3 regions of the Mesobacillus sp. AQ2 genome follow, and region 3 is predicted to be linked to each of the others. Evidence: predicted binding sites of a transcription regulator. Region 3 holds the regulator's gene; each other region holds the start of a gene.

Region 1 (10,310 bases), 2.2 Mb from region 3:
GACCCTGATCCGCACACCATATGGGAGCGCCCCTTACATGAAGGATCCTTATAAAAAAGCCGTCAGTGACAAAGGATACCAGTTGTGGGACTGGAACGTAGACAGCAAAGACTGGTATTACCGCGATAACCGGCTGGTTGCCAATACAATCGCCCAGGTAGCAGACAAAGCCAAGAAGGATGAGCCGCTCGTGATCCTTCTGCATGAAAGAGAAGAAACCCTTATCCAGCTGCCTCAATTGCTGGAATTCCTGAAAAAGCAGAATTATGATTTTAAAGCGCTCGATGCACAGATGACACCGATTCAGTTGAAATAGTGTAGTATGATTCTTTACGCAAAAAATCTCTTCCCGAAAAGGAAGAGATTTTTTCATATAGATTACGCATTGCTAGTACTTTTTTCTTTTTCCTCGATCTGCTCTTTCATCCGCAGTCTATCGCGTTCCAATATCGGCTTGAGGTACCGGCCGGTATAAGATTCTTCCACTTCGGCGATTTTTTCCGGAGTGCCGGTAGCGACGATGGTGCCGCCGCGGTCTCCTCCTTCCGGGCCAAGGTCGACGATATAGTCAGCGGCTTTGATGACATCGAGATTATGTTCGATGACCAGCACGGTGTCGCCATTTTCGACGAGACGCTGGAGGACGACAAGCAGGCGGGATATATCATCGACGTGCAGACCGGTTGTCGGCTCATCCAGGATATAAAGCGAACGTCCTGTTGAGCGTCGGTGCAGCTCGGATGCCAACTTGACGCGCTGGGCTTCCCCGCCGGAAAGAGTCGTCGCCGGCTGGCCGAGTTTGATATAACCAAGGCCGACATCGTAAATCGTCTGCAATTTGCGGGCGATCTTCGGAATATTAGCAAAGAATTCAACCCCTGCCTCAACCGTCATATCAAGGATATCTGAAATATTCTTTCCTTTGTATTTCACTTCCAAAGTCTCGCGGTTGTAACGCTTACCATGGCATACTTCACATGGGACGTATACGTCAGGCAGGAAGTGCATCTCGATTTTGATAATACCGTCTCCGCGGCAGGCTTCACAGCGGCCGCCTTTTACATTGAAGCTGAAGCGGCCCTTTTTATAGCCGCGGACTTTTGCTTCATTCGTCGACGCAAACACATCACGGATGTCATCGAACACACCCGTATAGGTTGCCGGGTTTGATCTTGGCGTACGGCCGATTGGCGACTGATCGATATCGATGACCTTGTCGAGGTAATCGATACCTTTTATTTCCTTGAACTCGCCTGGCTTGCTTTTTGCTCTGTGCAGCTTCATCGCCAGCGATTTATGAAGGATTTCATTGATCAGGGTACTTTTGCCGGAACCGGATACACCTGTGACGGCCATGAAGGTTCCGAGCGGGAACTTCACATTGACATTTTTCAGGTTGTTTTCCTTTGCGCCTTTGATTTCAATATAGCGGCCGTCTGGTTTGCGGCGCTCGATTGGCAGCGGAATGAATTTTTTGCCTGAGAGATACTGGCCCGTAAGCGAATTTGGATCATCCATCACCTCTGCCGGCGTACCCTGGGAGATAATTTCCCCGCCATGGATGCCAGCACCAGGACCGATATCGATCAGGTGGTCAGCCGCTAACATCGTATCTTCATCATGTTCGACGACAATCAAGGTATTGCCGATGTCACGCATATTTTTCAGCGTATCAATCAGCCTGTCATTGTCGCGCTGATGCAAACCGATGGACGGCTCATCAAGGATATAAAGCACTCCGGTTAGACGCGAACCAATCTGGGTTGCCAGCCTGATCCGCTGAGCTTCCCCGCCGGATAGCGTTCCGGCAGCGCGGCTCAACGTCAGATAATCCAGACCCACATTTATCAGGAAGCCAAGCCGCTCAGTGATTTCACGGAAAATCATGTTGGCAATTTTCATTTCTTTTTCAGAAAGTTCAAGGCCCTCGAAAAATTGATGTGCTTTCTCAACCGATAATGCTGTTACTTCACCGATATGGCGGCCGTCAACCAGTACCGCCAGGGTTTCACGCTTCAGCCTATAGCCTTTGCATGTCGGGCAGGCGTGCTCGCCCATATACTTCTCCATCTGCTCGCGGATATAGTCAGAGCTAGTTTCCTTATAACGGCGCTCCACATTCTTCAATACGCCTTCGAAAACAATATAATTTTCCCTGACCTGTCCCCAGTCGTTCTCGTAACGGAAGTAAATCCTGTCTTTAGTGGAACCATAGAGAATCTTCTCCATCTGGTTGTCTGGGAGATCCTTTACCGGCATATCCATATCGATTCCATAGTGATTGCAGATTGCCTCAAGCAGCTGCGGATAGTATTGCGAGCTCGTCGGTTCCCACGGGGCAATGGCATGCTGCTTTAATGAAAGCTCCTTATTCGGGATGACCAGGTCGACATCAACCTCCAGCTTTGCGCCGAGTCCGTCACATTCCGGGCAGGCACCGAACGGGCTGTTGAATGAGAACATCCGCGGCTCCAGCTCACCGATTGAAAAACCGCAAATCGGGCAGGCATGGTTTTCGCTGAACATCAATTCTTCCTCGCCCATCACGTCAATCAGCACATTGCCTTCACCTAGCTTGAGTGCAGATTCAAGTGAGTCCGCCAAGCGTGCAGCTATGCCTTCCTTGATGACAATCCGGTCGATGACGACTTCGATCGAATGCTTCTTGTTCTTTTCAAGCTCGATTTCGTCACCCAGGTCGAGCATTTCCCCGTCAACGCGGACACGGACATAGCCCTGCTTTTTTACATCCTCAAGGACTTTTGCATGGGTGCCTTTACGGCCGGAAACGAGCGGAGCCATAATTTGCAGCTTCGTTCTCTCCGGATATTCCAGCACGCGATCGACCATCTGTTCAATCGTCTGTGAGGTAATCTCTATATTGTGCACCGGGCAGGTTGGTCTTCCCACCCTTGCGAATAACAGTCGCAAATAATCATAAATCTCGGTCACCGTTCCCACTGTTGAACGCGGGTTCCGGCTTGTTGTTTTCTGGTCGATGGAAATCGCCGGAGACAATCCTTCGATTGAATCGACATCCGGCTTGTCCATCTGGCCGAGGAACTGGCGCGCGTATGCAGACAATGATTCCACATAGCGGCGCTGCCCTTCAGCGTAAATCGTATCGAACGCCAGCGAGGACTTCCCTGAACCGGAAAGTCCTGTCAGCACAACAAGCTTGTCTCTCGGAATGGTGACATCTATATTTTTCAAATTATGGGCCCTGGCGCCTTTGACAATCAGTTTATCCATAGCCATGTTATCGTCATCCTTCCGCTTTCAACTCAAGAATGAGGTCACGCAGCTCGGCTGCCCGTTCGAAGTTGAGGGCCTTTGCTGCTTCCTTCATTTCCTTTTCCATATTTAAAATTACTTGTTCGCGATCTTTCTTTGTCAGCTTCTTCAGACCTTCTGCCGGGCTGTACGCTTCCTGATCTTCGGCAGCAATCGTCGCACGGATCACGTCGCGGATACTCTTCTGGATCGTCTGCGGTGTGATGCCATGCTTTTTGTTATATTCCTCCTGGATTTCACGGCGGCGCTTCGTTTCACTGATCGCCTTTGTCATCGAATCGGTCATCTTGTCCGCATACATGATGACATGACCGTTTTCATTCCTCGCTGCACGTCCGATCGTCTGGATGAGCGATCTTTCTGAACGGAGGAAGCCTTCCTTATCGGCATCCAGAATCGTCACCAGCGATACCTCCGGAATATCCAATCCTTCCCTCAAAAGGTTGATTCCGATAAGGACATCATATTTACCAAGCCGCAGCTCGCGGATGATTTCAATCCGCTCAAGCGTCTTGACCTCTGAGTGCAGGTACTGGACCTTGATGCCGATTTCCTTCAGGTAATCGGTCAGATCCTCTGACATTTTCTTCGTCAAGGTTGTTACCAGTACACGCTCATTCCGCTTCGTCCGCTCCTGGATTTCGCCGATCAGGTCATCGATCTGGCCTTCAATCGGCCTTACATCGATTGTCGGATCAAGTAATCCAGTAGGACGGATGATCTGCTGGACCATTTCCGGTGTATGCTCCAGTTCGTACGGCCCTGGAGTCGCCGAGACGAACACCGCCTGTTTGACATGCTTCTCGAATTCGGCAAATGTCAGCGGACGGTTATCCATAGCTGACGGCAAGCGGAACCCATGGTCAACAAGCACTTGTTTACGTGCCTGGTCACCATTAAACATTCCCCGTATTTGCGGCAATGTAACATGCGACTCATCGACGACAATCAAAAAGTCATCGGGGAAGTAATCAAGCAATGTATAAGGAGTCGCACCCGCCGGCCTTAAAGTCAGGTGGCGCGAGTAGTTTTCGATTCCTGAACAGAAGCCCATCTCGCGCATCATCTCAAGGTCATACCTTGTCCGCTGCTCAAGCCTTTGAGCCTCAAGCAATTTCTCCTCGGCACGAAGCACTTCAAGGCGCTCTTCTAGTTCTTTTTCAATATTCTCGATCGCGATCTTCATCTTTTCTTCGCGGGTTACGAAGTGGGATGCCGGGAAAATCGCGACATGGTCACGTTCACCGATGATCTCGCCAGTGAGCGCATCGACTTCGCGAATCCGGTCAATCTCATCACCGAAAAACTCAATCCTCATGCAATGCTCATCACGTGATGCAGGGAAGATCTCAACAACATCACCGCGGACACGGAACGTCCCACGCTTGAAGTCAATATCATTCCGTTCGTACTGGATATCAACCAGCTTGTGGAGCAGTTTGTTCCGCTCAATCTCCATCCCAGTCCGGAGCGACACGACCATGTCACGGTATTCATCCGGATTACCGAGACCATAGATGCAGGATACACTGGCAATGATGATGACATCCTTGCGCTCGAACAAAGACGAAGTAGCTGAGTGGCGCAGCTTGTCGATCTCATCATTGATGCTCGCATCTTTTTCAATGAATGTATCCGTCTGAGGCACATAGGCCTCCGGCTGGTAGTAATCATAGTAACTGACAAAATACTCAACCGCATTATTCGGGAAAAATTCCTTGAACTCGCTGTAGAGCTGCCCTGCCAATGTCTTATTGTGGGCAATGACAAGCGTCGGCTTGTTCACTTCCTTGATGACATTCGAAATCGTGAACGTCTTACCTGTTCCTGTCGCGCCAAGGAGCGTCTGGTGCTTCTTGTTATCGCGAATGCCTTTCACCAGCTCTGTTATTGCCGCAGGCTGGTCTCCCTGCGGGGAATACTTCGAGACTAATTCAAATTGGTCCTTCACAGAAAAGCCTCCTGTAATTTAATTTCTGTCGGGTTCATTTCGCAGTGGAAAATGAACCTTCCTATATATAAGCCTTACACGGTTGTCAAAAAAGTCATATCCTCATTCTACCACAAAGCAGGTAAAACAAACCAACAAAAAGCGAACAGACATTCGAATTATTATTCTTCTTTTAAAAGACACTGTTGAGCAATGTCGAATGATTGTTAATCAAATGTTTGATTGAACTTCGGTTTTGCCTGCTGTAATAGGAAAAACCTGCCGAACAGAATTCGACAGGCTTGATTTAAGTTTTTTCAGCTATTTCTTGTTCCTGCTCCTCATCTGATTGGCCAGAAAGAAGCCAAACGTCAACGAGAAAGCGTCAACGACGATCAGCAGAAAGGTATCCGTATACCCTTTATAAACAGAAGCCGCGATCAATGCGACTGTCAATACAAGCGCAAGGACATGATTATAGGCAACCCGGGAAAAAAACACGACCATGAAACCAGGCAGGAGCAGTGCGGACAAATATTTCAGCACCAATGGAAAAACACCTCATTCAGAGAGAATTTCGAACTTTTTCAAAACGACTTTATCTATGTAAAAAATATAGCTTTTTTAGCGGCAGGTTACAAGAATTTACTTTGCAAATGAAGGTTGTTATCGAAAGATGTTGTTAAAATCTTAAAGCCGATTTTAACGTGCTAAAAAGCCATTTTGCAGTTCGTTTTTAAGTGTGCAAGCTCTTTTCTCATGATAAGCTTTTATTTTATGAAGAAAACTATCATTCAATCCCATTTAGTAGTCAATAGCAACAAAGTTTGAGAAAAGAGCCTAAAAGAAAAAGCATGCAGCAGCATGCTTTAAAGATTATGGATTCACTTCAGTCAATACCTTGGCTGCCCAGTCACTCGCCTCTCCATAAAGCCTGAAGAGCTCTTCCTTGCTCATCGTGGTCGGGTTGAAAGCAAGCTCAAGATTTTCGTGGAAGGCATGCTCAATATCTATTAAAAATTGAAGCATGACGTATTCATCATTCTTTTCACCCGATAAGGCATCCTTCAATTCATTGCTGAGAGGCAAGTCTTGAAGCAAGTCCTCCATCGGATGGTGCAGCAGGGAATCCATCAGGGAAAACATTCCGAGAAGGAAATACTTAGAGGCCAATACCTCTCTTCCTACCTTCCTGCCAATCAGTTCCCCCAGCTTTCCCCGCTTTAGGGACAATTCAATGATTTCCCTTTCCTTGGAATTGCCGGTACCTGTGACTGCTCCCCTGATGGCCAGTACATAGATCCATTTTTTTATTTCATTAAGCCCTAAAAGGATAATAGCCTGCTTAATCGAGGAAATCTCGTTCCGCGGCCTGAAAACCGGGTTATTGATCAATCTTAACAGTTTGTAGGAAAGGGATATATCCTTTTCAATGACATCCTTTATTTTTTCCAGGTCTGGTTCCGGGCTCTCGGTTTCTTTCAGAATCTGAAAATAGGAATGATAATAAGATGGGATATCATAGCTGTTCAGGATAACTGGCTTGCTAAAGTAAAAACCCTGAAAGAATACGAACCCATCTTCCTTCGCTTCAAGATATTCATCGATCGTTTCGACTTTTTCAGCAAGAAACCGGATGGCCCTTCCCTTTAAAAAGCGGATCATTTCCAGCCTGTCCGTTCGGCTGGTCGTCCTGAAATCGATTTTGATTATATCAATAAAGTCCAATAATCGGACCGTCAGTTCATTCCACTGGGAAACAAAAAAATCATCCAGCGCAATAGTGTATCCATGCGATTTCAATTCCTGGCAAATTTTCAGGATCTCATCATTCAATTCAACGGTTTCAAGAATTTCCACCACAATGGATAATGGATTGAAATAAGAAGGAACACCCAGTTTTAATAGATTATCAGTAAAATTAATGAAACAAGGTTTGCCATTCGATAAATCTTTGACCCCGATATTCAAGAAGCTATTCACAATAACGTCCGTTGTAGCCTGGTCCCCATCTGTATGCTGATAAGTATTGACTGCGCTGCTCCTGTAAAGCAATTCATACGCAACAGTTTTCTCATTCAAATCAAATATAGGCTGCCTGGCAACATAAATATCCATACTGAATCCTCCCGGGGACGTTAACAACTAATCTGTTACTATTTAACAATAGTTTGATAGGAAAAATATACTATTATTTTACAAGTATTACAAGATTAATGTTGAGTTACCAGGATTTTCAATTTTTCTCATTGCTTATTATGAATAACTCTATTGATTTTTTTGCGAATGGATTCTCGCGTCCTCCCTAGCAATTCAGAGATTTCGCCCAACGACTTGCCGCAGCAGTAGAATTCCATCAGGAGCTTCTCTTCTTTTTTCGTCCATGCTTTATAATTCGTGACTTGCCGAACGGTTTTACGCTCTTCTGCCACCCACTCCGGTTCAGGAGGGAGTGCATCAAGCTCTAGTTTGGAAAAGTCAATTTTATGGCGCTTACTTTCAGCCCACGCCCAAAAATCATCAATGTTGATGAAGGTAAATTTCTTCTTATTGCGGGTAATCCGCTGATGGGAATCCAATTCATGATTAAGGATCCATTGCATCACGGTATTTCGGTCTATCTTGAGGATGTTTGCCAGTTCTCCTGCGGTCAGCATTCCCGTGTAAGATTTCGTGTGGGACAGTCCCAATCTGGTGATCTTCACTTCAAGGGCTGTAAGACTGCGATTCAGCCTTCTGGCAATGCTAGGTAATGATTGGCTGCCAAGCTGGTCTTTAATTAGCTGTATATCTTCAGGCGCGTATTTCATCTTAGATCTCAACCATCCTTCAATCTAAAATTACTGCTGCTTTATTTTTCACTTTGCTAATTAAAACACATTTAGAATCCAAGAAGAATACCACATGGGGTAAAAAACCAATTTTCCCAACAATTATTAGCGCAGGATTTTCCTTCCATTACCACTTGTTAGTACTTACGATACATTCCATAGGAAGCAGGATAAGTATAGTCAAAACCAAATTTTTCATACAGCTTATTTGCCGGTGAATCCGCAATCAAGCTGACATAAGAACCTTCGTATGTATGTTGTTCAAGGTATGTGCAAAGCTCCTCCATCACAAGTCTTCCCAATCCCTTACCCTGATAAGCCGGCTTGACGGCGATATCTACTACTTGAAAAAACGCCCCGCCATCGCCAATGATCCTTCCCATCGCCACTAGCGTGGTATGTTCATAAACAGTGACAGCAAATAATGAATTTTTCAGTCCGATTCGCACGGCTTCCTCCGATTTCGCGCTCAAACCTGCTTCGAGACGAAGATTGATATAGTCTGAAATGCTTGGGGGATGATATGTAACCTTAAAATCAGTCATGATTTTCAGCTCCTTTTCCGATGATCCCTAACAACTCTTCTAATTCTTTAATGATAAAATCAGCTTCCGCGCTGTGCCAATAGTCATTACGCTTCAAAATCCCAATCATCCCGGCACATTTGGAGGCAGCCACATCATATTCTGGATGGTCACCTACAAATATACTGCCAAATGCTGATACACCAAGAGCGTCAATCCCCTTCCTGAAGATTCGTAAGTCAGGTTTCCTCAATCCCACTGCTTCAGAGATGAGAATGGTATCAAAGTAACCCTCAATTCCTAAAGCCTTTATATTGTCCATCTGGAAATTAGCCTTGCCATTCGAAATGATGCCCAGCCCCAGATCCATTTGCTTAAGTTTCCCAACTACCTCGTTCAGGTTATTAAATCCTGTGCACGAATGCTTGAAATTCATTATGTAATCTTCCATCAACTCTTCCCATGTCAGTGACGCTATGTTGAATTCTTGTAAGAGCTGGCTGTAGACTTTATCCTTCCATACATATCCGCGGGCATCCAATTCAATGAATCTCTCTTTATAAATCTGTTTGTCTATCACTTGCAATTCAATTTGAAAGCGGTCGTACTGGGCTTCAATAAATTTTACGAGAGATGTTTCACGATCCAGGAGGGTACCGTCCAAATCAAAAAAGACAGCCTCAATATTCCGCAACTGAATTCCTCCTCTTTCAAAAGAATCGTATTTGTTTAATGACTTTCTGAACTATGGACGCTGCCAGGGATTAGCCCATGCGAAAAAGAACAGACCATTTTAGGCCTGTTCACATTTTACCCTATTTCAGAAATGCATTATAGTAACGTGTCATCGCAACTGCAAAGTCTCCGCGTGTGTTTTTTGCAGTTGGGCTGAAGCTTGCTGTTACTTTTGGTTTTAAATCGTATGGACCCTGTGTTACAGCGAAGTTCGCATTTAGGATGTTCAGGTCCAGCGCCATCTGAACATAGCCTTTCAGATGTTCCGGAACTTCTGCTGCATCTGAAATGGCAATTCTCTCATCATTATACTGTACGGTCAGCTGGCCATCGAATTCTTCCGCCTCTTTTTGCATGCCCAATGCCTGGACGAGTGAGTATGCCAATTCTGCGCGAGTCACGCCATCCTTTGGCGCAAATTTGCCTGTTGCTTTAGGAAGAATGACTCCGTTCTGGATATGCTGCTGATCCCGGAAGGAGGCTCCTTTGGCAGTTGCTGCTTCAATGAATGGAATGTCTGAGCTTGAAACATCCGTGAAACTTGGGGCTGCTGGGAGTGATTGCTTGATTTCTGCTCCCATTACCAGGTATTTTGCCAGCTCAGCTCTTGTTAAAAGTGCATCAGGTTTGAAGGCGCCATTCGAGAAGCCATCAAATAAACGCTCGCCCACCCCCATTTTAATTGCTTCAGCTGCTGGGTGTCCGGCAATATCATTCAATCCGGAGAAACCGCTGACCTTCGTGAACGCCATCTCTCCTTTTACCGTTTCTGGAAGAGCCAGGCCTAGCGGATTGGCATCTGCCCCGCGAAGCCCGCGGATTTCAGCCTTCCATGCACCAGGTACAGGTGATGTGACCGATACGGTGCGGTCATAGTAGAGCGGGAACAGCAGGCTTACACCTGAGCTGTATTCCTTGCCGTCCGGAGCAATCAGCACCAGGTTGATTGGATTGCCCGTTTGCTCCATCAGACCCGCTCCGTCTACTTTTGCCACA
Region 2 (10,310 bases), 630 kb from region 3:
AAGCGCTCTGAGATTAGCCTGGCGTTGTTTTCCGCCTGGCATCCCGCCTGCAAAATCGAAGAACCTCGTCTCCCTGTATAATTGCCAGATTAAATCAGAAACAGATCCTTGTCTTGCAGCCGTTCTCCATTTTTTCAAGCCTTCAAAGAAACGACTCGTCTTTTCATGAAGAGCTTCATTTTCTATTGTCGGCTTGTGGAGACAGAATTCCGTCAACGCCTCATAGAACGAACCTCTTTTCTGGCTGATCCTGATGATGGCTAGTTCTTCTTCGTCCAGGCCGACGATCGGTGACCTCAATACAGCGGCAAGCGGGATATCCTGATAAGGGTTGTCGATTACTTTCAGCAAAGAAAGCATGACCGCGACCTCTGTCGCCTGGAAATAGCCAGTCGACAAATTCGCGTAAATCGGGATTCCCTGCTGCTTGAATTCCTCCATGATTTGAGGAGCCCAAGTCATTGAGCGAAGAAGGATGACGATATCGCGATAATTGACGGGTTTGGATGTTTTTGTTTTGGGATTATACACACCCCGGCGCTCTTCAACCATATCCTTGATATGCTTGGCCATCAGCCTTGCTTCGAGCTGGGACTGTTCAAGGTCTTCAGCATCGAATTCAGTATCAGCTGACTCATTCACTTCTGGGGAATCATAGTCTGTTGAAGCACCTTCTCCCTTATCAATCAACAGGAGCTCGACTGGGAAGGAATCATCCTCAGGATAGGGAGCCCCTTTTTTCAATTCAGCATTATCATCGTAATGGATTTCACCGACTTTTACGCCCATGATTTGTTTGAATAAATAATTGGTGCCGTCCAGTACTTCGCTTCGGCTCCTGAAATTCTTCGCAAGATCAATTTTCAGGCCAGTTCCTTCACCCTCAGCCGTGAACCTGTTGTACTTTCCGAGGAAAAGGTTTGGTTCAGCAAGACGGAATTTGTAGATCGATTGTTTTACGTCCCCAACCATGAACAGATTCCCGGCTGCCTCTCCTTCTGCCGTTAACAGCTGGAGGATGGCTTCCTGGACCATATTCGTGTCCTGGTATTCATCAACCAGCACTTCCTTGAATTTATTGCGGTAGGCCAGTGCAGCTTCGGAAGGCGATACAGGAGATACATTTCCATCATCAGTCTTTGCAGTCAATATCTCAAGTGTGTAATGCTCAAGGTCTGAAAAATCCACGAGACCACGTTCCTGCTTCACTTCTCCAAACCTGTGCGAAAATTCTTTCACGAGGTCAATCAGCACGGCGATCAACGGTTTCATTTCCTGCATATCCTTCAGGAAGCTTTCTGGTTTTCTGGAAAATAGTTCACTTCTTAAATCCTGGACAATTTTCTTTGCACGGTCCCTGAGCTTGGCGGCTTTATCGACTAGATCCTTATTGTAATCATCGCCGCGACATGTCTTTGCCCTCCCAAAATCAGCAAGCTGTATCGCTTCATGCAAATCTCCCCAGGTTTGTTCACTGGCAGCCAGCAATGTGTCGATCACATGAAGATCTTCTGTAAAATTGACAGCCCGTGGTGCCGGTCCGCCCGGCATCCTGGAAATGTCCAGCGCTTTTTCGAGAAGCTGTTTTGCCCCCTGAAGCTGCAGCTCGATATCTGAGATAAGTACTTTCATAAACGGCAAGTGCTCGATCGCAATGCTGCCTGCTGCTTCGTACATGGATACGATGGAATCAAGATACGCATCAGGGGAAGGATTGGATCTGGCAAAATCAAACAGGTCAGTGATGATGTCCTTCAACCCTTCATCGCTGCGGTCATTCGTGAACGCATCCACCAGATTGAAAAAAGGCTGATTATCTGCTTTGCCGTATTCTTCTTCAAAAAGATCTTCAATCACTTCGTCCCGCAAAAGCTGTCCCTCGGTTTCATCCGCGATTCTGAAGCCAGGGTCAACATCAATCAGATAATAATATTTCCTGATGACTTCAAGGCAAAAGGAATGGAGCGTTGAAATGGACGCTCGATTCAACAGGCTCAGCTGCTTTTTCAGATGTGTTGAATCAGGGTGGCTGTTGATGGCTTTTTCAAGCGCTTCACCAATCCTGTGACGCATTTCAGCCGCAGAAGCATTTGTGAACGTTACGACGAGCAGCTCATCGACGTCAATAGGATAGTTCTCCGAAGTGATTTTCCTGATGATCCTCTCGACAAGAACAGCCGTTTTACCTGATCCGGCCGCCGCTGCGACAAGTATATCCTGCCCCGAGGCCATAATTGCCTTCCACTGATCTTCCGTCCATGTCGCGCCTTCCGGTACTGGCGGTATATTCATTCTAGCCAAGGTCCTCTTCCTCCTCTCCTATTGCTGACAGTAGGCCGAACTTCTTGATTTCTTCAAGTCTTGCAGAATCGACTGCCAGCCCATCATCGGCCTTCAAGTTTTCGTCTTGTCTCAGCGACTGCAGCAGGTCTTCCTTTTTAATGACAGGAAGCTTCCTGAAGTCATTCGATTCAACCGCCTGGTCAAACTGGCATACCGGCTTGAACGAGCAGAATGTACATGGTGCCCGGTCCTTGAGTTTGTATGGAGCAACATCAACAATTCCGCTGACAATCCTGTTGCCGGTCTCCACATACTTATGGCGCACAAATTGCCGTAAATGGTCAAAATCCTCACGGCTGGCAACCTTCGAGCTCTTCAGCAGGCTTCCATCTTTTTTAAAACCCGCGGAGATGATCTGTGAACTGCCTGTATCGAGCCCCTTGTCCATCATCCGGATGACATTCTCATCGCTTAGCAGCAATCCGTTCATTTTAAAACGTTTAAGGATTTCCTCTTCAATTTCATCAAGCGTCAGCATTTTTGAAGCATTGACAATCGGGTTGTGCACATGGAAATAGAGTACACCTGCAGGGTCAGCCTGCTTCCCGACAAGAAGCGGTGAATGGGTGATAATGATATCCAGGTAGGTGAGCATCTGAAGTGCTACACCGTAATACACCTCTGTCAGATTGACATCCTTCACGCTTGATTTGTAATCAATCACTCTCAGGTATACACCATGGTCATCCTCGGCTTTATCAACACGGTCAATCCTGCCCATCAGCTCCATCTTTGTGCCATTTTTCAGCGAAAAGCCCAGCGGAGGCAGTTTACCCTGCCGGCCGAAGCCGAGTTCCAGGCCGACTGGGGAGAACCCGCTGACTTTTGCATGCTCACTCAACACGAGAGATGCGCGGCTGATGATGTTCTGAAGTTTTTGCCTGATATAATGATGCCTGTTCGAGCTAAGCAGGATTTCATTCTGCAGTTTTGGAGCAAGCTTTTGCACAGCATCCCTTGCCAATTCTTCAGCCTGTGCCCTTGTAAGCTGGGCCCAGCTAAGGTTTTGCTCCATCACCGTTTCAGCGATTTCCTTCAATGCCGCGTGGAAAAGATCGCCGATATCCGGAGCCTCGAGCCGGAATATCTGCCGGTCTCGCAGCTTCAAGCCATGCTGGACATAATGCGAGAATGGACAGCTGTTGAATAGTTCCATCCTGGAGACACTTGCCTGGATTTCCTCGCCATACAATTCCTTCGTGACAGATTCAGACAGCTGTTTCGTCCTGTTTTCATAAAACAGGCTGGAAAGAACTTTCCGGGCTGTATCTGCCCAGCGGTGATTCTTCATATAATAATCGTACACATCCCACCAAAAATCATAGACAGGATAATTCCGCTTCTTCAGCTGAAGCTGGGATGTCAGATAGGATAAGGCAATATTTTCACCGGCAGCATATTCAAGCTGCTCTGCTTCCGGCAATTCCGAAGGATCTGGCAGGAAGAAATGCGTCTGATGTCCTGGAAACAAGTCCGAAATCCTTTTGATGAAGGAAGAAGGCATCAGGGCTTTCCCCTCTTCATTGGCAATCGGATAACTGATATAAAGCTGCTCCGAAGGCGTCACAAAAGCCTTATAAGCCGTAAAAATCTCATCCAGCAGCTTAGTTCGGCTGCCCGGGGCAAGCTTCAAGCCTTTTGATTGCAAAAGCTCGCGGTCGTCATCCGCAAAAATTCCTTCCTCGGTCATCTTGGCAGGAAGAATGCCTTCGTTCACGCCAATCACAAAAGCCACCTTTACATCGGCAAGCCTTGTTTTTTCTATGTCGGCAACCAGTACCTGGTCAATTGCCGGAGGAATCAGCGAAAACCTCAGTGACTCAAAACCAGCATCAAGGATGGAAACGAATTGCTTCGGTGCCACCTTGCTGTCACCCAGCATTTCGACGAACTGGTCAAGGAGATTGATCACGGCATTCCAGGCCTGCTCGTGCTCCCTTGCGTCAATCAGCCTTCCTTCCTGCTCCGCATATATTCTCCATGCTTCGAGCTTGGCGGGAATATCGAGCTCCTCCAGGAAGAGATAAACCGCTTCAGAAAGCTTTCTGCCTGTGTCAGCACGTTTCAGGCGCCGGGCCATTCGCAGAAGCGGTGAAGTAATTAACTGCTTCAAGTCATTCAGTTCCTGTTCAATCTTCTTCTCAGCATCCGTCTGGGCCACACTGTCATACTCGAGCCCCCGAATTCTCCGATATTTCCAGCGGTCTTTTCTCGTCCATTTATCTCCCTGGATCCCATATGCAAGCACATAGTTCTCCAGGATATCCATCTGTTCACGCACCCTGTTCAGGTCAGCACCCTCAGGGAACAGCAGGTCTGTCTTTACAGCCCGGAAAATCGGCTCATACCGCCAGTTCCCCAGGACCGTCTCCAGGCTTGAACGGACAAGCTCGATCAATGGATGGTGGAGCATATTCCGTTTCTGGTCGATAAAGAATGGAAGTCCGTAGTCTTCAAAAATGGTTTCCAGTACTTCACGGTATTCGCTTCCCCTCATCAAGACAGCGATATCGCGATAGCGGTATCCATCATCCCGTGCCAGGCCAATGATTTTTCTGGCAACTCCTTCAAGCTCGGAACGTCTGTTGGCTGCCTGTGCGATATGGATTGACGCCTCGCCTGAATACGGTACAGCCGGCCTTGAATCGAATTCCCTTTCAAGATGCTTCAGGGATTCATCCTGCCAGCGCCGCTGTTCAGACAGCACGACATTATCTTCTAGCTCATAGCCTTTTGTCCTTATCATGTCATAGAGTGTTTGGCAGGTCTCTCCTGTCAGCCTGAATAAATGAAGTTCATCAGGCTGTTCATGCTTGAAATCCCTGTCAACCGGGAGTGCGATTGTCACTCTTTTGGAGGAGGCAATCAGCTGATCAATGATCATGAGTTCAAGCGGCGTGAAACTATAAAAACCATCAATGTATACTTCCGCATTTTTCAGATAGTCAGAAGCCGGGATCTTTTCGGCGAGCAGCTTGAAATAATCCTCGGAATCTATATATTTACCAAACATTTCATCTTCGAACTGGCGATAAACCAGCTCCAGGTCGTGGATCTTATCATGTAATGCCTTGTTTCCTCCGGAGCCTTCAGCCATTTTTCCGGCAAGTTCTTCCGGATTGATGGCATAGCGTTTGAACTCGATCAGCATTTGCTCCATCTGCTGGATAAAACCATTTTTATCCGCAGCTTTCTGGAAGATTTTCAGGTCCTCTTTTTTGTCTTCAATGATTTTGCGGATCATCATACTGATCCCGACGCTGTCCAAATGCTGGCGTATGTATCCTCCCGTTTCCTGAAGCACTCTCCACGCCAGGCGCGGGAAGCTGTATACCTGTGCCCTGATCATTCCACCAAGGTCAGGATCTGTGGATAATCTGTATTCTGACAGGAAAGACATTTGTTCCGGCACAAGATAGACAATCGGATCTCCTTGAGGATCCGAAACAAGCCTGTCCTTCATTTCCTTCATGATCAGCTCGGTTTTCCCGCTGCCCGAGCGCCCCAGTACTAAACGTACAGACATCTGACTTCCCCTTTCTTCTAGTAAAATAACAATCTTCCAAGCCTAACTTTTTTCCTTTCACGACGTGCACTGTGCCTGTTTTTTATTTGTAAGGACATTGGAGCCATCGTTGATCCAAGTGCTATGTTCAAAAAAGCAATAATCTATGAAATCAGCCACCTGCTAAAGTCGAAAAAGGCGCTTCTCTCACCTGCGCCTTTTGTCTGCCAAACAATTGTTCTGTATGTATCCTATTATACCTTTTTCACAGGCCGATTTGGAAGCAAAGAGCCCGTTAATTTTTCCCATAGTGCATGACCTTCTTGAGTGCAAATGAACAACCATCATCGGACGGGGAATCTGCATATATTGTATGTGGCAGGTGATGAAAATGAAATCGATAAGCTTTTTTCAAAAAGCTTCCATCCTACTGACGCTGTGCGCCATTATGGTCGCCAGCAATATCTATACATTGATTCCCGTTTATTCGGTGGTATCGGATAGCCTTAGGATACCAGAATCTCATGTTGTTCTTGCAGGCGGGCTATTCACTTTTCTTTATGCCTGCGGTCTCCTCTCGTTCGGGCCAGCCTCGGATTATACAGGCCGGAGGAAGATTCTCGTGTTCGGTTTGCTGGCCTCCGCTATTGCCACCTGTGCTGTCGGTTTTTCTGTCGGGTCGCTCAGCCTGTGGATCACTCGTTCTGTTCAGGGTTTAACTCTGGCTACTTTTGCTTCGGTTGCCTTTGCCTATTCATATGATCTTTTCACTGCCCGGCAGAGAACCATCCTTGTGGTCCTGATCAACACCGGCTTTTTGATTGCCGGCATCTTCGGCCAGGTCGCCAGTGCCTTCCTGGCTGAAAGTTTTTCCTGGAATGCCGTCTTCTATTTCTTTGCTGCCGTTTATTTAATTCTTTTTTCTTTTGCCTTTTTCCTGCTGAAAGAATCGCCGGTACAGCCTGTGGAACAAAAACCGCTGGGGATGATATTTTTTCAATTAATAAAAGAGCCGCGGTTGATGAAGTGCTATGTCATCACCTTTTCGCTCCTGTTTGCAATCATCGCTTTCTACGATGCGATTGGCCGTTTCTTTGCCGGACCTGCATCTGACCTTTTGCTGATCCGCCTGGTCGGATTGATTGGTGCCATCCTATCACTATTCACCGGGACAATGATGGATAGATGGGGCACACTGAGGACGCTGATGTTCGGGCTGGCAATCGGCTCCACGAGTGCGTTCACCCTGCTGTTCCTGCACACAGCCAGCGCCCTGATCATTCTCTCCATCTTCTTTGTTTCATCCATCTCACTAGTCATCCCCACCGTCATTACACTAATTGGGTCCTTCGGCAGCAGTCAGCGGGCGAAGGCACTTTCACTTTATTCATTCATCCTGCTGACCGGTGCAAGCCTGGCTCCCCCAGTCGCCGCTGTATTACCGTTTCACGGAGTCATGCTGTTATTGGCACTTCTGTTCCTTTTTAATATCATTTTATGTATTTTTGTAAATGAAAAAGCATTCCAGTCAGCTAATGCTGGCTGAAATGCTTTTGATTGGTGATGTGATGGCAGGAAGTTTAGTTGATTCTGTTGCATAACTCAAAAAGTTTTTCATATAAAATTAAATTCTTTTTTCAGCTGACTGGCTTCTGATTTTTACTGGCTATTTCCTTTAACTGCTTTTTGTCAATTTTCCCGACATGCGTTTTTGGCATGTGGGTGATAAAGTGGATCTGTTTCGGCACTTTATAGCCAGCCAGCTTTTTTCTGCAATATTCCTTTACCCCATCTCCGCTTAACGCTGCTTCTCTTTCAAGGACGATGAATGCCGTCACGGCTTCACCCCATTTTTCATCTTGGACACCGATTACCGCGGCTTCCAGGATGGAAGGATGTGAGCTTAGCCAGTGCTCGATTTCCAGGGGATAAACATTCTCTCCGCCTGTGATGATCATCTCCTTTTTCCTGCCGACGATATAGAAAAAGCCTTCTTCATCCTGTCTGGCAAGGTCGCCGGTGTGGAGCCATCCATCTTTCCAGGCATTTTCGGTCGCGATGTCATTTTTCCAATAATACGAGAAGGCATGCTTGCCCCTGATCGCTAACTCGCCGATTTCACCGGCTGGCGCTTCACTTCCGTCGTCTCTGATGACCTTGATGGAGGTGAATAACATCGGTTTGCCGACCGAACCTCTTTTGACATCCGCATCTGAAGGATCGATGAAAAAATTATTCGGGCCAGCCTCCGTCAGGCCGTATCCCTCTTTGAAGGCCAGGCCTTTCTTTTTATAAGCTTCATAGATATCCAGCGGGCATGGAGCCCCGCCAGATAAAAACAATTTCATATCCCTGAATTCCGCTTGCTGGAACTCTTTTGATTTTACTAGCATGTGGTGCATCGTCGGCACAAACAATACGATCGTACATTTATGCCTGATCAAATATTCAATCGCTTTTTCAGGAGTAAATTCATCCCCCAGCACGACCGTCCCACCTGCCATCAGGATGGGGATTGACAGAGCATTCAGCCCGCCTGTGTGAAATAAAGGCAAATAGGTGATTGTCTTGTCTTCATCTGTCAGGTTCCAGCTCGCAATGGTCGAAATGCTGTTCCAGATGATCGCTCGATGTGACAGAACGGCACCTTTTGGCTTTCCGGTCGTCCCTCCTGTATAAATCATCGCCAGCGGGTCTTCTTCATCCAGATCGACAGGCTGGATTTGCTTCGGACTAGTAATCAAATCCTGATAGTGTGAACCATTGATTTGGATGCACTGGCCTGCTTGATCCCAGACCATCGTCACTTCTTTTGTGAATTTCGAATGGAACGCCAGCAGCGCCGGCTCACTGTCTTGTATGATAAAGGCTAATTCATCCACCGATAGCCTCCAGTTCAACGGCACAAAAATAGCACCAATTTTCCCACAGGCGAATACTAAATCGAAGTAACTGACCCCGTTCGGCGCAAGCAATGCAATCCTGTCGCCTTTTTTGACACCAATTCCCTGCATCCATGCCGCGATCGCCTTGGCTCGTTCATTGACTTCCCTGAACGACCATTCCTGATCTGTACCGGCATCAGCAATCGCAGCAGCGTCCGGTGTCAATCTCGCTCTTGATTCAAGCCAATCGAGCTCCCACCTCACCGCAATCTCTCCCTCTCTCGACGTGATGGGTTTTATTTTAAAGATTGGGAGTTACAGGATAGTTACATCGAATGCAAAAAACACCACAGCCTGGATGGCCATGGTGTTCGGGTCGCTTATTTAATTAACTCTTCTTCTGATAAGATGCCCATATTCCTCACATGATTCTTTGCCTCGGCATCGCCAAGTCTGTAAACCATTGCGTAAATCTCCTTCAAGGCCATGTCATATTCTGCATGCTCGCGATCCGGGTCCTTGAAAGGGTGCAGATGGGAATTCCCGTAAGTCGCCCAGTCTGCTTTATAGTTCACTTCCAGGTACTCGCGCAGATCCTTGATTTCCTCTCCTGTCGCGATCAACGTGAAGAAATGGCCCTCCTGATCTGCTGGCGTATCCAGCACCTCGCCGCTTTCTATATTGAAGTAATACCTCTGTTTTTGCTCTTCCATGTACAGCACCTCAATCTTTTTTATACCATTTACCACTTTTGGAGGGAAGTTAACCCCCAAAAACTGATTATCGGCAGACTGAAAAGGTTGGAAGTGCAATGCATTTTTGGTATTTTAGGGAGCTTTTTGGCCATTTGGTGTGGGAATAGTTAGTTTTAATACCGGTGGAATCGAATTTTTTTACCAGTTGGAAGGTTTTTTCACGGCTCGAGGATTTATTTAACGGTTGGCTCGATTTATTTAACGGTTGAGACAATTTATTATACGGTTGGGATGATTTATTTAACGGTTGCAGCAAATATATTCCCGGTTGGAATATTTACTCTCCAATTTCGACGTCTTCTCAAAATAAAAAAAAGCGCAGCAAGTGCGCTTTTTCAACATTACATCATGATTCCGCCGTCCACATGGAGGGTGGTGCCATTCACATATTTTGATTCATCTGAGGCCAGGAAGAGGTAGGCATTCGCGATATCCTCGGGCAAGCCCAGTCTGCCGAGCGGGACGAGCATTTTCATGTGCTCAATCACCTTTTCCGGTACTTTAGCTGTCATGCCGGTCTCAATGAATCCTGGGGCGACGGCATTGACGTTGATTCCTTTGCGGCCGAGCTCTTTTGCCCAGGTTTTCGTCATCCCGACAACCCCCGCCTTTGTTGCTGCGTAGTTGGTCTGGCCGACATTGCCGTAAATGCCGGAGACGGAAGAGGTATTGATGATTCTTCCAGATCCCTGCTGGACCATTGCCGGGACAACGGCCTGGGCGCAATGGAAGACGCCTGTCAGGTTGACATCAACAACTTTCTGAAAATCCTCCACAGCGAGTTTGTGCAGCATCCCGTCCCTTGTGATGCCTGCATTATTT
Region 3 (10,310 bases):
GTGGAAGAGTTAAAAGAAGATGATTATAACATCATAAATCTCAATGTTAAATCATCAAGTTTTGATTTAGGGGGTTAATTAAACAGCATTAAGTAATGATGTATTATCATAATAAAGGAGTGATATATAATGTGCGGGATTAGAAACTAAGCATTTTGAAAGGGATATGAATTTATCGAGAGACCGTCATGAAGTTTTACTAAAAGCAGTTGCAGACTTTACTGGCGATGAAAAAGTAAGGGCAATTTATCTTGGCGGGTCATTGGCAAAAGGAAATTATGATAACTATTCAGATATAGATTTACATATTATTGTTGAGGATATCAGTCTGGAAGATTTTATTCGCAATAAAAGGCAGCGCTCTTTGAATTGGGGAAATGTTTTATTTTTTGAAGACAGTCACCCGGATTCACCAGTTGTGGTCGCACATTTTGATTCCTTTGTTAAAGCGGACACTTGGTATAAAACTAAAGGACAAGTGAAGCCTTCAATTTGGCTGAAAGGCTTGGAGGTTTTGTATGATCCTGGTGATATATTAACAGATATTTTCGAAGAATCTTCAAGGATTGAAATTGTGTTAGATTCAGAAGCTGTTGAGTTTTGGAAAGGTAAGATATTGGCTTTTTACCATGAAACATACCGCGCTGTAATGCGAAAAGATTGGTACTATGCATTGGCAAACCTGGACCGGGTAAGATGGTTGATTGCTGGCGGCTGGTATATGGAAGCCGGCAATCATCTGGATTCTTCATATGGTGTTTGGTCTAAGGTTGAAGGAGAAAGAAGTTTATTGAATGAGCGGCAATTATCCTTGCTGGCCAAATGGCATTGTAAAAGAGAAAAGGAACAAATTTTGGGGGCATTAACATTAATGTTTCCAGAAGTAATGAGATTATATAGAGTTCTACATAAAAAGGCAGGACTGGAAACGGATGAAGAAGAGTTCAGGAGAATCATTGAAATGGTGTTATGATACTGGCTTCACTATTTTGAATGATATTCCAATTATAAGTGCTAAGAATCATGGATGCTAATCCAACATTGTAGTATCTATTAGAATAGTGCAATCGAGGGGATTAAATGAAAAAGCTTGCTATTTTAACAATGATCCTAATAATATTCATGACTGGCTGCAGTTCAGATTTCCAACCGCAATTGACCAGGGTTGATGTGCAAAAACTAACAAAGGATGGCAATAAAGACGGTGAGGAGAGAATAATTGCTTCTAAAGATGAGCTCCAAACTCTAGAGCAAGCGTTCCAAAAAATCAAATGGTCCCCAAAGACGAAGCCGGAAATGACAAGGAAAGAAGATGTACTGGCGGTTTTCTTCATCCAGGAAGAGAAAAATATGCCGGAAAGCTTGTATGAATACCGAGTATGGTTTGAGGGAGAAACTGCCACCATTATCAGCAGAATGGAAAACGAAGGGTATGGAAGGTTAACAGATAAAACTGAAGTTCATGACCTGGAATCAGCATTGCTGCCAGGTGAATAGGTCATTGCTTTTAGGGTCACAAAAAGAAAAAGTGCCAATACGAGCACTTTTTTCAGCTTACTGCACTAAAAGCTGGGGGATATTCTATTTTTCCTTCTAAACCATTCAATGAGCCCTGCTCAAGCTCGATTGCCATGAACACTTCATTTGGTACTGGAAAGGGAGCGTTGACACCGAAATTCTTCGAGGGCTGAAACCCGAATTTAGGGTAAAAATTCGGATGGCCAAGTACAAATACATGTTGATATCCTAAAGACTTGCATTTATTTAAACCTTCCTTGACGAGTGCTGAACCGATTCCGCTATTTTGATATCCGGGCTTCACAGCCATTGGAGCGAGAGCGATTGTTGGGATCACTCCTTTTTTTGCAAGAAGACTGATGATGCTGAAAAGAATATGTCCGATGATTTCTCCGTTCTCGTCAACAGCTACCATGCTTAAGTCAGGAATGAAATTTTCGGAATCCCTGATTAGTTCAACCAAACGTGCTTCATTTTCACCATTTACAAAAGCCGCTTGATTTAAAACCCTGATACCATGAATATCTTTAATAACTTCAGAACGAATAAAATAATCATCGCTCTTCATATTTCTTAAACTCCCTCCATACCAAATTAGAAGTTTTGGAGTCAGAATCAGAAAATTCCCGGTAATAACGCTTTTCATTTTCACCCGAAATTGAGTCGATATCATTTAACAACATAACTAGAAACTCCCTATCTTTGTTGATTTGCTCTTCAATTTGTGTGTAATCTCTGCCATTTCTAATATTGAACGCTAAGTGCTTATAATGGTCTGCAAGTTGATCCCAGACTTCTCCTAAATTTGAAATCTTTCCATTCATCATATAATATTGTCGGCTTAGAATAGAGAGTTCCCCTAGATGACTGGCAAACGTGAATTCGCCATCCTCTTCTTTCAAGATCTTTATCCATAGGGTCGGATCAGCATCGTTCTCCAGTAGAAATATAGAGTCTCTTACTGTCCGCTGGAATTCAGATCCTGCCTGAATTTCTAGGTCAGTGATTTTTTTATACTGATAAAGATTGAGTAAAATCAATGCAGCAAGAATGAATTTGGTCAGGTTTATAAAATATTTAGTTTTCATATGACCACTCCTTTGTATAAAGTTGAGATAATAATAACAGAAAATTCCAAAAGGGCAATCAGAATTTTTACCAGAATGAATTCTTTCACTTCCAGCACTTTTTTCTGTTATGATTAAAACTGGCTTTTTGCCAGAATCAATTTTCAAGGAGAACCTGAATGACAAAAAATCTTCCATTTACCATCACTAAAAATGATACATTCTTTGATTTATTAGGGGATTACATTGGTGATGTTTTTTATGATATTTTGCCTGAAAAGGGCTATGAGTTGCGCGACGAACAGATTTATATGGCTTTCCAGGTGGAACAGGCCTTTAAGAACAAAGGGATTGTGTTTGCGGAAGCTGGTGTAGGAACAGGCAAGACATTCGTTTACTTGATTTACGCGATCCTCTACGCTCGTTATATGGGGAAGCCTGCAATTGTATCCTGCTCAGATGAAACACTGATCGAACAGCTTGTAAAAGAGGGCGGAGACATCGAAAAACTCGAGCAGGCATTGGGACTTAAAGTGGACGTCCGGCTGGCAAAAGCGAGAGAGCAATATGTATGTATCAAGAAGCTTGATGAGCTTTCGAACACCTCTGACGACATGGAAATTCTTGATGTCCATGACCAACTGCCAGATTTTATTTTTGATGAAGGCATTTCCATGAATTCATTCAGCCGGTACGGTGACCGAAAGGAATATCCTTGGGTCACCAATGAAAAATGGTCTCAGATGGCGTGGGATCCACTTCAGCAATGCTCGACATGCAGCTGGCGCCATCGCTGCGGGCAAACATTGAATCGTGATTACTACCGGCATGCCGGAGACTTGATTATTTGTTCTCATGATTTTTACATGGAGCATGTGTGGACAAAAGAATCACGGAAAAGAGAGGGCCAGATGCCTTTGCTGCCTGAAGCGAGCACCGTCATATTTGATGAAGGTCATCTGCTTGAATTCGCAGCGCAAAAAGGGCTGACATACAGATTTAATTCGCAAACTCTGACGACTGTGTTAACAGGCTATATGCATCAGGATGTCAGGGAGGAATCTCTCTATTTAATCGAGGACATCATAGAGCTGCATGACTCATGGTTCGACCTGCTGGTTGAGAACTCTACTGCTGTTGAGGGTTCGAATCGAAAAGAAGTTGCGAAGCATCCTGCAATCAGGAAGACAGCTGAAACTTTGGAAAAGAAGGTCAGCGAATTAATGGACCAGCTGGTATTTGACGCAGAAATGTTCCTGATTGATGAATACCACTTAAAAATCATGGAAGAATATCTCGAGTTTTTTGCATATGGTCTATCGATCTTCCTGAAGAACGATGAAGGGATTTTCTGGCTTGAAGAGAATGAAGTTCAGTCTTCACTCGTCATCATGCCTCGTCTGGTAGAGGACATTCTGAAAAAAGAAGTTTTTGCACAAAATATCCCGTTTGTTTTTTCTTCAGCAACTTTATCCCAGGTAGGGGACTTCAACTATATAGCGAAGAGTCTCGGAATTGAAAAATATACTTCCTTCACGGTTGCATCACCGTTTGATTATCAAGAGCAAATGGAAATTAAAGTGCATGTTCAGGATGCTGAAAATCAAAAATGGGAGAAAATAGGTACGGATCTGCGTACTGCAAGCGGGAGCTCACTGGTTTTGTTTTCTTCCATGCAGGAAATGGAAAGGTTCAGAGTATGGTCCGATCAACAGGAGTGGGATTTTGACATCCTGTTTGAAGGCGACCGTGAGATTAGTGAAACCGTAAAAGACTTCCAGAATGTCAAAAGCACTGTACTTTGCTCATACAGTTTATGGGAAGGTCTTGATGTCCCCGGTGAATCATTGACCCAGGTCATCATTGCTTCATTGCCATTCCCGCCTCATGACCCGGTCTTCCAGGCAAAAAGGAAGCATGCGGCCAACCCTTCTGCAGAAGTAGACGTTCCATACATGCTGCTTCGGTTAAGACAGGGAATAGGCAGGTTGATCAGGAGCAGCCAGGACGAAGGTGCCGTCCATTTATGGCTTACTGGTAAGCAAAAAGCAGAATTTATGGAAGAAATAACAGCAGTGCTTCCTGTTAGTGGCATTCATTAGTATAGGGGAAATCCCGAAAGGTCCAAGCCTTTCGGGATTTTTTTGCGGAAATTAGTCTCTGCATCCGCACTTTCTATCATCGCGGTCACGATCATTCTCATCCTGAGCACCAGCAACCAAGTCATTGATAATGCAACGACGGTCAGCACGGCAAAGATCTTCAAAATCAATTGTCGCCCTTACCTGTTTGTTGTTGCGGTTAGAGTAAAAAACTCCTGCTGAATCGTTATTATTAGATTGGATCCCATTCGAGCTTAAACTTCTTCCATAGCTAAAATACACGATATCTTATTCGGAAAGGGACAAGTTGTCAGGGCTTGTACCTACTTTGGAAAGGAATATGCTTTTTTCATAGAACCTTTAAAAAAATAAAAGTTTGATAGAACGAAAAAAAGCAAGCGGAGTCCGCTTGCTTTTTAGTGCATATGACGGTATACACCAATGACTTTACCAAGAATCGATACATTCCGAAGGATAATCGGTTCCATTGATGAATTTTCCGGCTGGAGCCTGAAATAGTCCTTCTCCTTGAAGAAACGTTTAACAGTTGCTTCGTCATCCTCAGTCATTGCTACTACAATGTCTCCGTTATTGGCTGTCTTTTGCTGCTTGACGATTACATAATCTCCATCCAGGATACCAGCCTCTATCATACTGTCACCCATGATTTCGAGCATGAAAACCTGCTCATCATGAGGAACAAGGCGGTCTGGAAGCGGGAAGTATTCTTCAACATTCTCAATAGCCGTAATTGGCATACCGGCTGTTACTTTACCGACAACAGGCACGTTGACAACATTATATTTAGGGATACGGTTTTCCTCTTCGATTTCCAGTATTTCAATTGCACGCGGTTTTGTTGGATCGCGTCTGATCAGCCCTTTGCTTTCGAGCCTTGCAAGGTGGCCGTGTACCGTGGAACTTGATGCCAGTCCAACTGCTTCGCCGATTTCACGTACGGATGGCGGATATCCTTTTTTCTTGACTTCACCTTTTATGAATTCAAAAATATCTTGTTGCCGCTTTGATAACTTTGTCATATTCACGCACCTCGTATTTTTTCTTGTCCTAATTATACCATGTCTATTTGATAGATACAAACATAAGTTCGAATTTTGAGTTGACACAAAACAAATGTTCGTATTATAATAAAAATCAAATAGGCGAACATATATTCGTTAGGGAGTGTCGATTATGAAAAGACTATGGGAAAACTATTCTTACGCTTTAATCCTTCTTGCTGTCAGCCTGATTTTTTCGCTGGTGGCAAAAGCAAATTTACATAACGATGATGCATACATAACTGTTACTATAGAAGAAGGGCAGTCACTATGGGAGATTGCAGAGACGTACGCCAGTGAGCATCGTTTATCGAAAAATGATTTCGTGAGCTGGGTAGAAAAGGAAAATGGGATTGTTGGAGAAAGGGTTTTTCCGGGAGATGAACTTGTCATCCCGGTGACGGCTGAATATCTGGAGCCAACACAGATTGCCGGGGCTGAAAGATAATTTGTACATAGAATCAGGTGACAGCATGAAAGCGATTATTTATTGCCGGGTAAGTACCACGAAAGAAACGCAGGAAACTTCGCTTGCCAGGCAGGAGGAAGAATTGCTCCGCCTTGCAGAACAGTATGGATTTGAAGTGATGAACATCATCAAGGAACAAGCCAGCGGGTATGACCTTGAAAGGGACGGGATCCTTGAACTGCTGGAGCTGATAAAGGACAAGTCAGTCGGTGCCGTATTGATTCAGGATGAGACCAGACTTGGCAGGGGTAATGCAAAGGTAGCTATTCTCCATTGCATATTAAAGGAGAACGTTAAGTTATACAGCATCTCTCACAGCGGGGAACTTCAGCTTTCTGAATCGGATTCCATGGTGCTCCAGATTGTCAGTATGGTAGAAGAATATCAGAGGAAAATCCATAACATAAAGATTAAACGCGGAATGAAACGTGCGGTTGAACATGGATACAAGCCTCAGCGCAATCTCAAAAATCAGGGCGAGCATTCCGGCAGGGAACGTAAAGATATGCCGATAGCAGAGATTGTCAGGCTGCGGAATAATGGCCTTACTTTTGCTGAAATTGCCGCTACTCTGAAAGGATTTGGCTACAATGTATCCAAGGCAACAGTGAATCGGCGATACCTTGAACATATAGAATCAAATGAGGAATGAGGCTCCTTTCTTGTAAAACTAGAAAAAATTTAGTAAGATGTCATTTGACGTAATTTTTTACACAAAGGAGCTTTACAATGCTATCAAGTGATAAAATTGCTAGAATCAATGAACTGGCAAGGAAAGCAAAAACATCAACGCTGACAGAAGAGGAAGCAAAGGAACAGACAAAGCTTCGAGCCGAGTATCTCCAGTCATTCCGTTCTTCTATGCTGAATACACTAAAGGGAGTTACCATTGTTGATCCAGAAGGCAATGATGTTACACCTGAAAAACTAAAAGAAGAAAAATTGAAGAATAAACTTCATTAATATATTCAATTTGGAATACATGAGAGAATGTATTCCATTTTTATTTTGGAAGCATGACAGATGAAAAAACTGAATGTTATATTCGACTACTGAAGTGAAAAATCAGCAATGGAACAATTTTAAAGGCCTCTTAGCTTCTATGTCAAAATCTATATTCCGTCTTCATCTGAAGCGTTTGCTTACATAAGTACAGCGAGTATGTGTCAAAATAAATAACAATACGGCGTTTTCTGTCTCCTTCAGGCATAATTTGTTGTATAATAATTTCTCTCGCTATAATATTAATGATGTAGCCAGTACCTATAGAAAGGATGTATTAAATGTTTAAAGAAATTGATATGCTTTCAATTGATTCCATTCGTACTTTATCAATTGATGCGATTGAAAAAGCAAATTCCGGCCATCCAGGCATGCCGATGGGGGCAGCACCGATGGCTTACACATTATGGACTCGTTATATGAATATCAACCCTAAGAATCCAGAATGGTTCAACCGCGATCGGTTTGTCTTGTCTGCCGGACACGGATCTATGCTGCTATACAGCTTACTGCACCTTGCAGGTTATGATCTATCAATGGAAGATATTAAGCAATTCCGTCAGTGGGGAAGCAAGACACCAGGACATCCTGAGTTTGGACACACTGCCGGTGTAGACGCAACAACCGGACCGCTTGGCCAGGGAATTGCCATGGCGGTTGGTATGGCGATGGCTGAACGTCACCTGGCTGCTGTTTATAATAAGGATAACTACAATATCGTTGATCACTATACATATAGTATCTGCGGTGATGGCGATCTTATGGAAGGCGTTTCTGCTGAGGCAGCTTCACTTGCAGCTCACCTTAAATTGGGTAAAATGATTGTTCTATATGATTCAAACGATATCTCACTGGATGGCGATCTTAATAAGTCATTCTCTGAAAGTGTTGAGGGCCGTTTTAAAGCATACGGATGGCAATATATCCGCGTTGAAGATGGCAATAATCTCGATGAAATCGCAAAGGCGATCGAGGAAGCAAAAACAGATGCAGATCGTCCGACCATGATAGAAGTTAAGACCATCATCGGATATGGTTCACCTAACCTCTCTGGTAAATCAGATGTTCACGGTGCCCCACTTGGCGCCGATGAATTGAAACTTACAAAGGAAGCTTACAAATGGACATTTGAAGAAGACTTCCATGTACCAAGTGAAGTTTATGATCACTTCAAACAGCAAATCGCTGATAAAGGTGAACAAACAGAACAAGCTTGGAATGAACAATTCTCTCAATATAAGAGGGAGTATCCAGAACTGGGTGCCCAGCTTGAAAAAGCTATAAAGGGTGAGTTAGTAGATGGATGGGATAAGGACATTCCAGTATACGAAGAAGGCAAGAGCCTTGCGAGCCGTGCATCTTCTGGTGAAGCACTTAACGGCATTGCGAAAAACCTTCCTTACTTGATTGGCGGATCAGCTGACCTTGCTGGTTCAAACAAAACAATGATCAAGGGAACAGGCGATTTCTTCCCAGGTTCATTCGAAGGCCGCAATATCTGGTTCGGGGTGCGTGAATTCGCCATGGGAGCAGCTATGAACGGTATGGCACTTCACGGAGGCCTTAAGGTGTTTGGCGGAACATTCTTCGTATTCTCTGATTACCTGAAACCAGCAATCAGACTTGCTGCGTTAATGGGATTGCCTGTAACCTTTGTGTTCACACATGACAGCATCGCGGTTGGGGAAGATGGTCCAACCCACGAACCTGTAGAACAGCTTGCCGGACTTCGCGCAATGCCAAACCTGTCAGTGATTCGTCCTGCGGATGGCAACGAAACAGCAGCTGCATGGAAGCTGGCAGTTGAATCAACTAAGAATCCTACAGCTCTGGTGCTGACTCGCCAAAACCTGCCGACAATCAAGAATACGGACAAGAATGCGTACGAAGGCGTTTCAAAAGGTGCTTATGTCATCTCTCCAGCTGGAAAAGAAACAGCAGATGCATTGATCCTTGCAGCAGGTTCAGAAGTAGGACTTGCAGTTAAGGCACAAGAGGCTTTAGCTTCTGAAGGCATCGACATTGCGGTTGTCAGCATGCCTGCATGGGATCGCTTCGAGCAGCAATCAAAGGAATACAAAGAAAGTGTCATTCCAAAGTCTGTCAAGAAGCGTCTAGGAATCGAAATGGGCTCTTCACTTGGCTGGCACCGTTATGTTGGTGACGAGGGAGAAGTACTTGCGATCGATACATTTGGTGCATCAGCGCCTGGTGAAAAGATCATGGAAGAGTATGGATTCTCTGTCAACAATGTTGTCGCTCGCGTAAAAGCATTGATCGAGCAAGACTAAAATTAACTTTATAAAAGAGCACGTAACCATTAATGGTTGCGTGCTTTTGTGATTAAAAGAACCTCCGCTTTTTTTTAGACTATTTTAGCAAAACTATATTCCTTGGGGAAATAACCTTCTTTTATATAGAATTTGAAAAAAGAGACAGTAAATGTTAAAATGTTAACGAACTGATGTTCTGAAAAATGGAAGGAGTGCTGTTATGGTAACAGGAATTGTCCCCTACATAGTAACAAACGGGAATGGCCAGGAAGCAGTGAAATTTTATCAGGAAGCATTGGGAGCAGAAGTGATCAGTCTGCAAACATTCGGTGATATGCCTGCAAACCCTGATCATCCTCTTCCTGAAGAAGCGAAGAACCGGGTGTTGAATGCCCAGTTGAAAATTGGCGGTGCTGGCCTCATGCTATCAGATACATTCCCTGGCCACCCATACCAGCTTGGTTCCCAGGTAACAATCGCGCTTCTGGTGGATGATGCTGCTGAAGCAAAAGAAATCTTTAATAAATTGCAGGTGGATGGAAAGGTAACAATGCCCCTTCAGGAAACCTTCTGGAGTCCCGCTTACGGCCAGGTGACCGATAAGTTTGGCATCGAGTGGCAAGTATCAACAGAAAGTAAATAATCCCCGGCTGGACTGCATATGCAGTCTGGCTTATTTTATTTACATAAAGAGATTGAATGGTTACGCAAAGTGGAATCACTATATATATCAACTTTGGTAAATTAGGAGGGGGAATTGTTTATGTCGAGTGGGTTTAAAGGAAAGACTGTAATTATAACGGGCGGTGCTAATGGAA

Evidence for each region. Region 3 encodes LexA, which represses DNA repair genes until DNA is damaged. Its sites were predicted from a motif close to CGAACATATGTTCG; they were not measured.
Region 1: uvrB (excinuclease ABC subunit UvrB) is a predicted target of LexA. The motif match lies at 5,388-5,401, and genes of this name have one in related genera.
Region 2: addB (helicase-exonuclease AddAB subunit AddB) is a predicted target of LexA. The motif match lies at 6,077-6,090, and genes of this name have one in related genera.

The regions. Positions count from the first base shown of each region.
Region 1 covers NZ_CP126080.1:4,237,738-4,248,047, forward strand. The annotation lists gene QNH36_RS21400 (polysaccharide deacetylase family protein) at 1-316, shown strand, start outside; gene uvrA (excinuclease ABC subunit UvrA) at 379-3,258, opposite strand; gene uvrB (excinuclease ABC subunit UvrB) at 3,266-5,245, opposite strand; gene QNH36_RS21415 (CsbA family protein) at 5,546-5,773, opposite strand; gene QNH36_RS21420 (EAL and HDOD domain-containing protein) at 6,101-7,342, opposite strand; gene QNH36_RS21425 (helix-turn-helix domain-containing protein) at 7,471-8,046, opposite strand; gene QNH36_RS21430 (GNAT family N-acetyltransferase) at 8,193-8,600, opposite strand; gene QNH36_RS21435 (HAD family hydrolase) at 8,593-9,273, opposite strand; gene QNH36_RS21440 (S8 family serine peptidase) at 9,395-10,310, opposite strand, start outside.
Region 2 covers NZ_CP126080.1:1,381,510-1,391,819, reverse strand. The annotation lists gene addA (helicase-exonuclease AddAB subunit AddA) at 1-2,292, opposite strand, end outside; gene addB (helicase-exonuclease AddAB subunit AddB) at 2,294-5,869, opposite strand; gene QNH36_RS06875 (MFS transporter) at 6,240-7,394, shown strand; gene QNH36_RS06870 (class I adenylate-forming enzyme family protein) at 7,486-8,997, opposite strand; gene QNH36_RS06865 (hydrolase) at 9,114-9,446, opposite strand; gene fabG (3-oxoacyl-ACP reductase FabG) at 9,830-10,310, opposite strand, start outside.
Region 3 covers NZ_CP126080.1:2,015,565-2,025,874, forward strand. The annotation lists gene QNH36_RS09930 (hypothetical protein) at 1-78, shown strand, start outside; gene QNH36_RS09935 (nucleotidyltransferase domain-containing protein) at 167-973, shown strand; gene QNH36_RS09940 (hypothetical protein) at 1,081-1,497, shown strand; gene QNH36_RS09945 (GNAT family N-acetyltransferase) at 1,550-2,086, opposite strand; gene QNH36_RS09950 (hypothetical protein) at 2,073-2,606, opposite strand; gene QNH36_RS09955 (ATP-dependent DNA helicase) at 2,765-4,687, shown strand; gene QNH36_RS09960 (hypothetical protein) at 4,739-4,969, opposite strand; gene lexA (transcriptional repressor LexA) at 5,104-5,727, opposite strand; gene yneA (cell division suppressor protein YneA) at 5,882-6,196, shown strand; gene QNH36_RS09975 (YneB family resolvase-like protein) at 6,222-6,869, shown strand; gene QNH36_RS09980 (DUF896 domain-containing protein) at 6,947-7,180, shown strand; gene tkt (transketolase) at 7,501-9,510, shown strand; gene QNH36_RS09990 (VOC family protein) at 9,713-10,135, shown strand; gene QNH36_RS09995 (SDR family NAD(P)-dependent oxidoreductase) at 10,256-10,310, shown strand, end outside.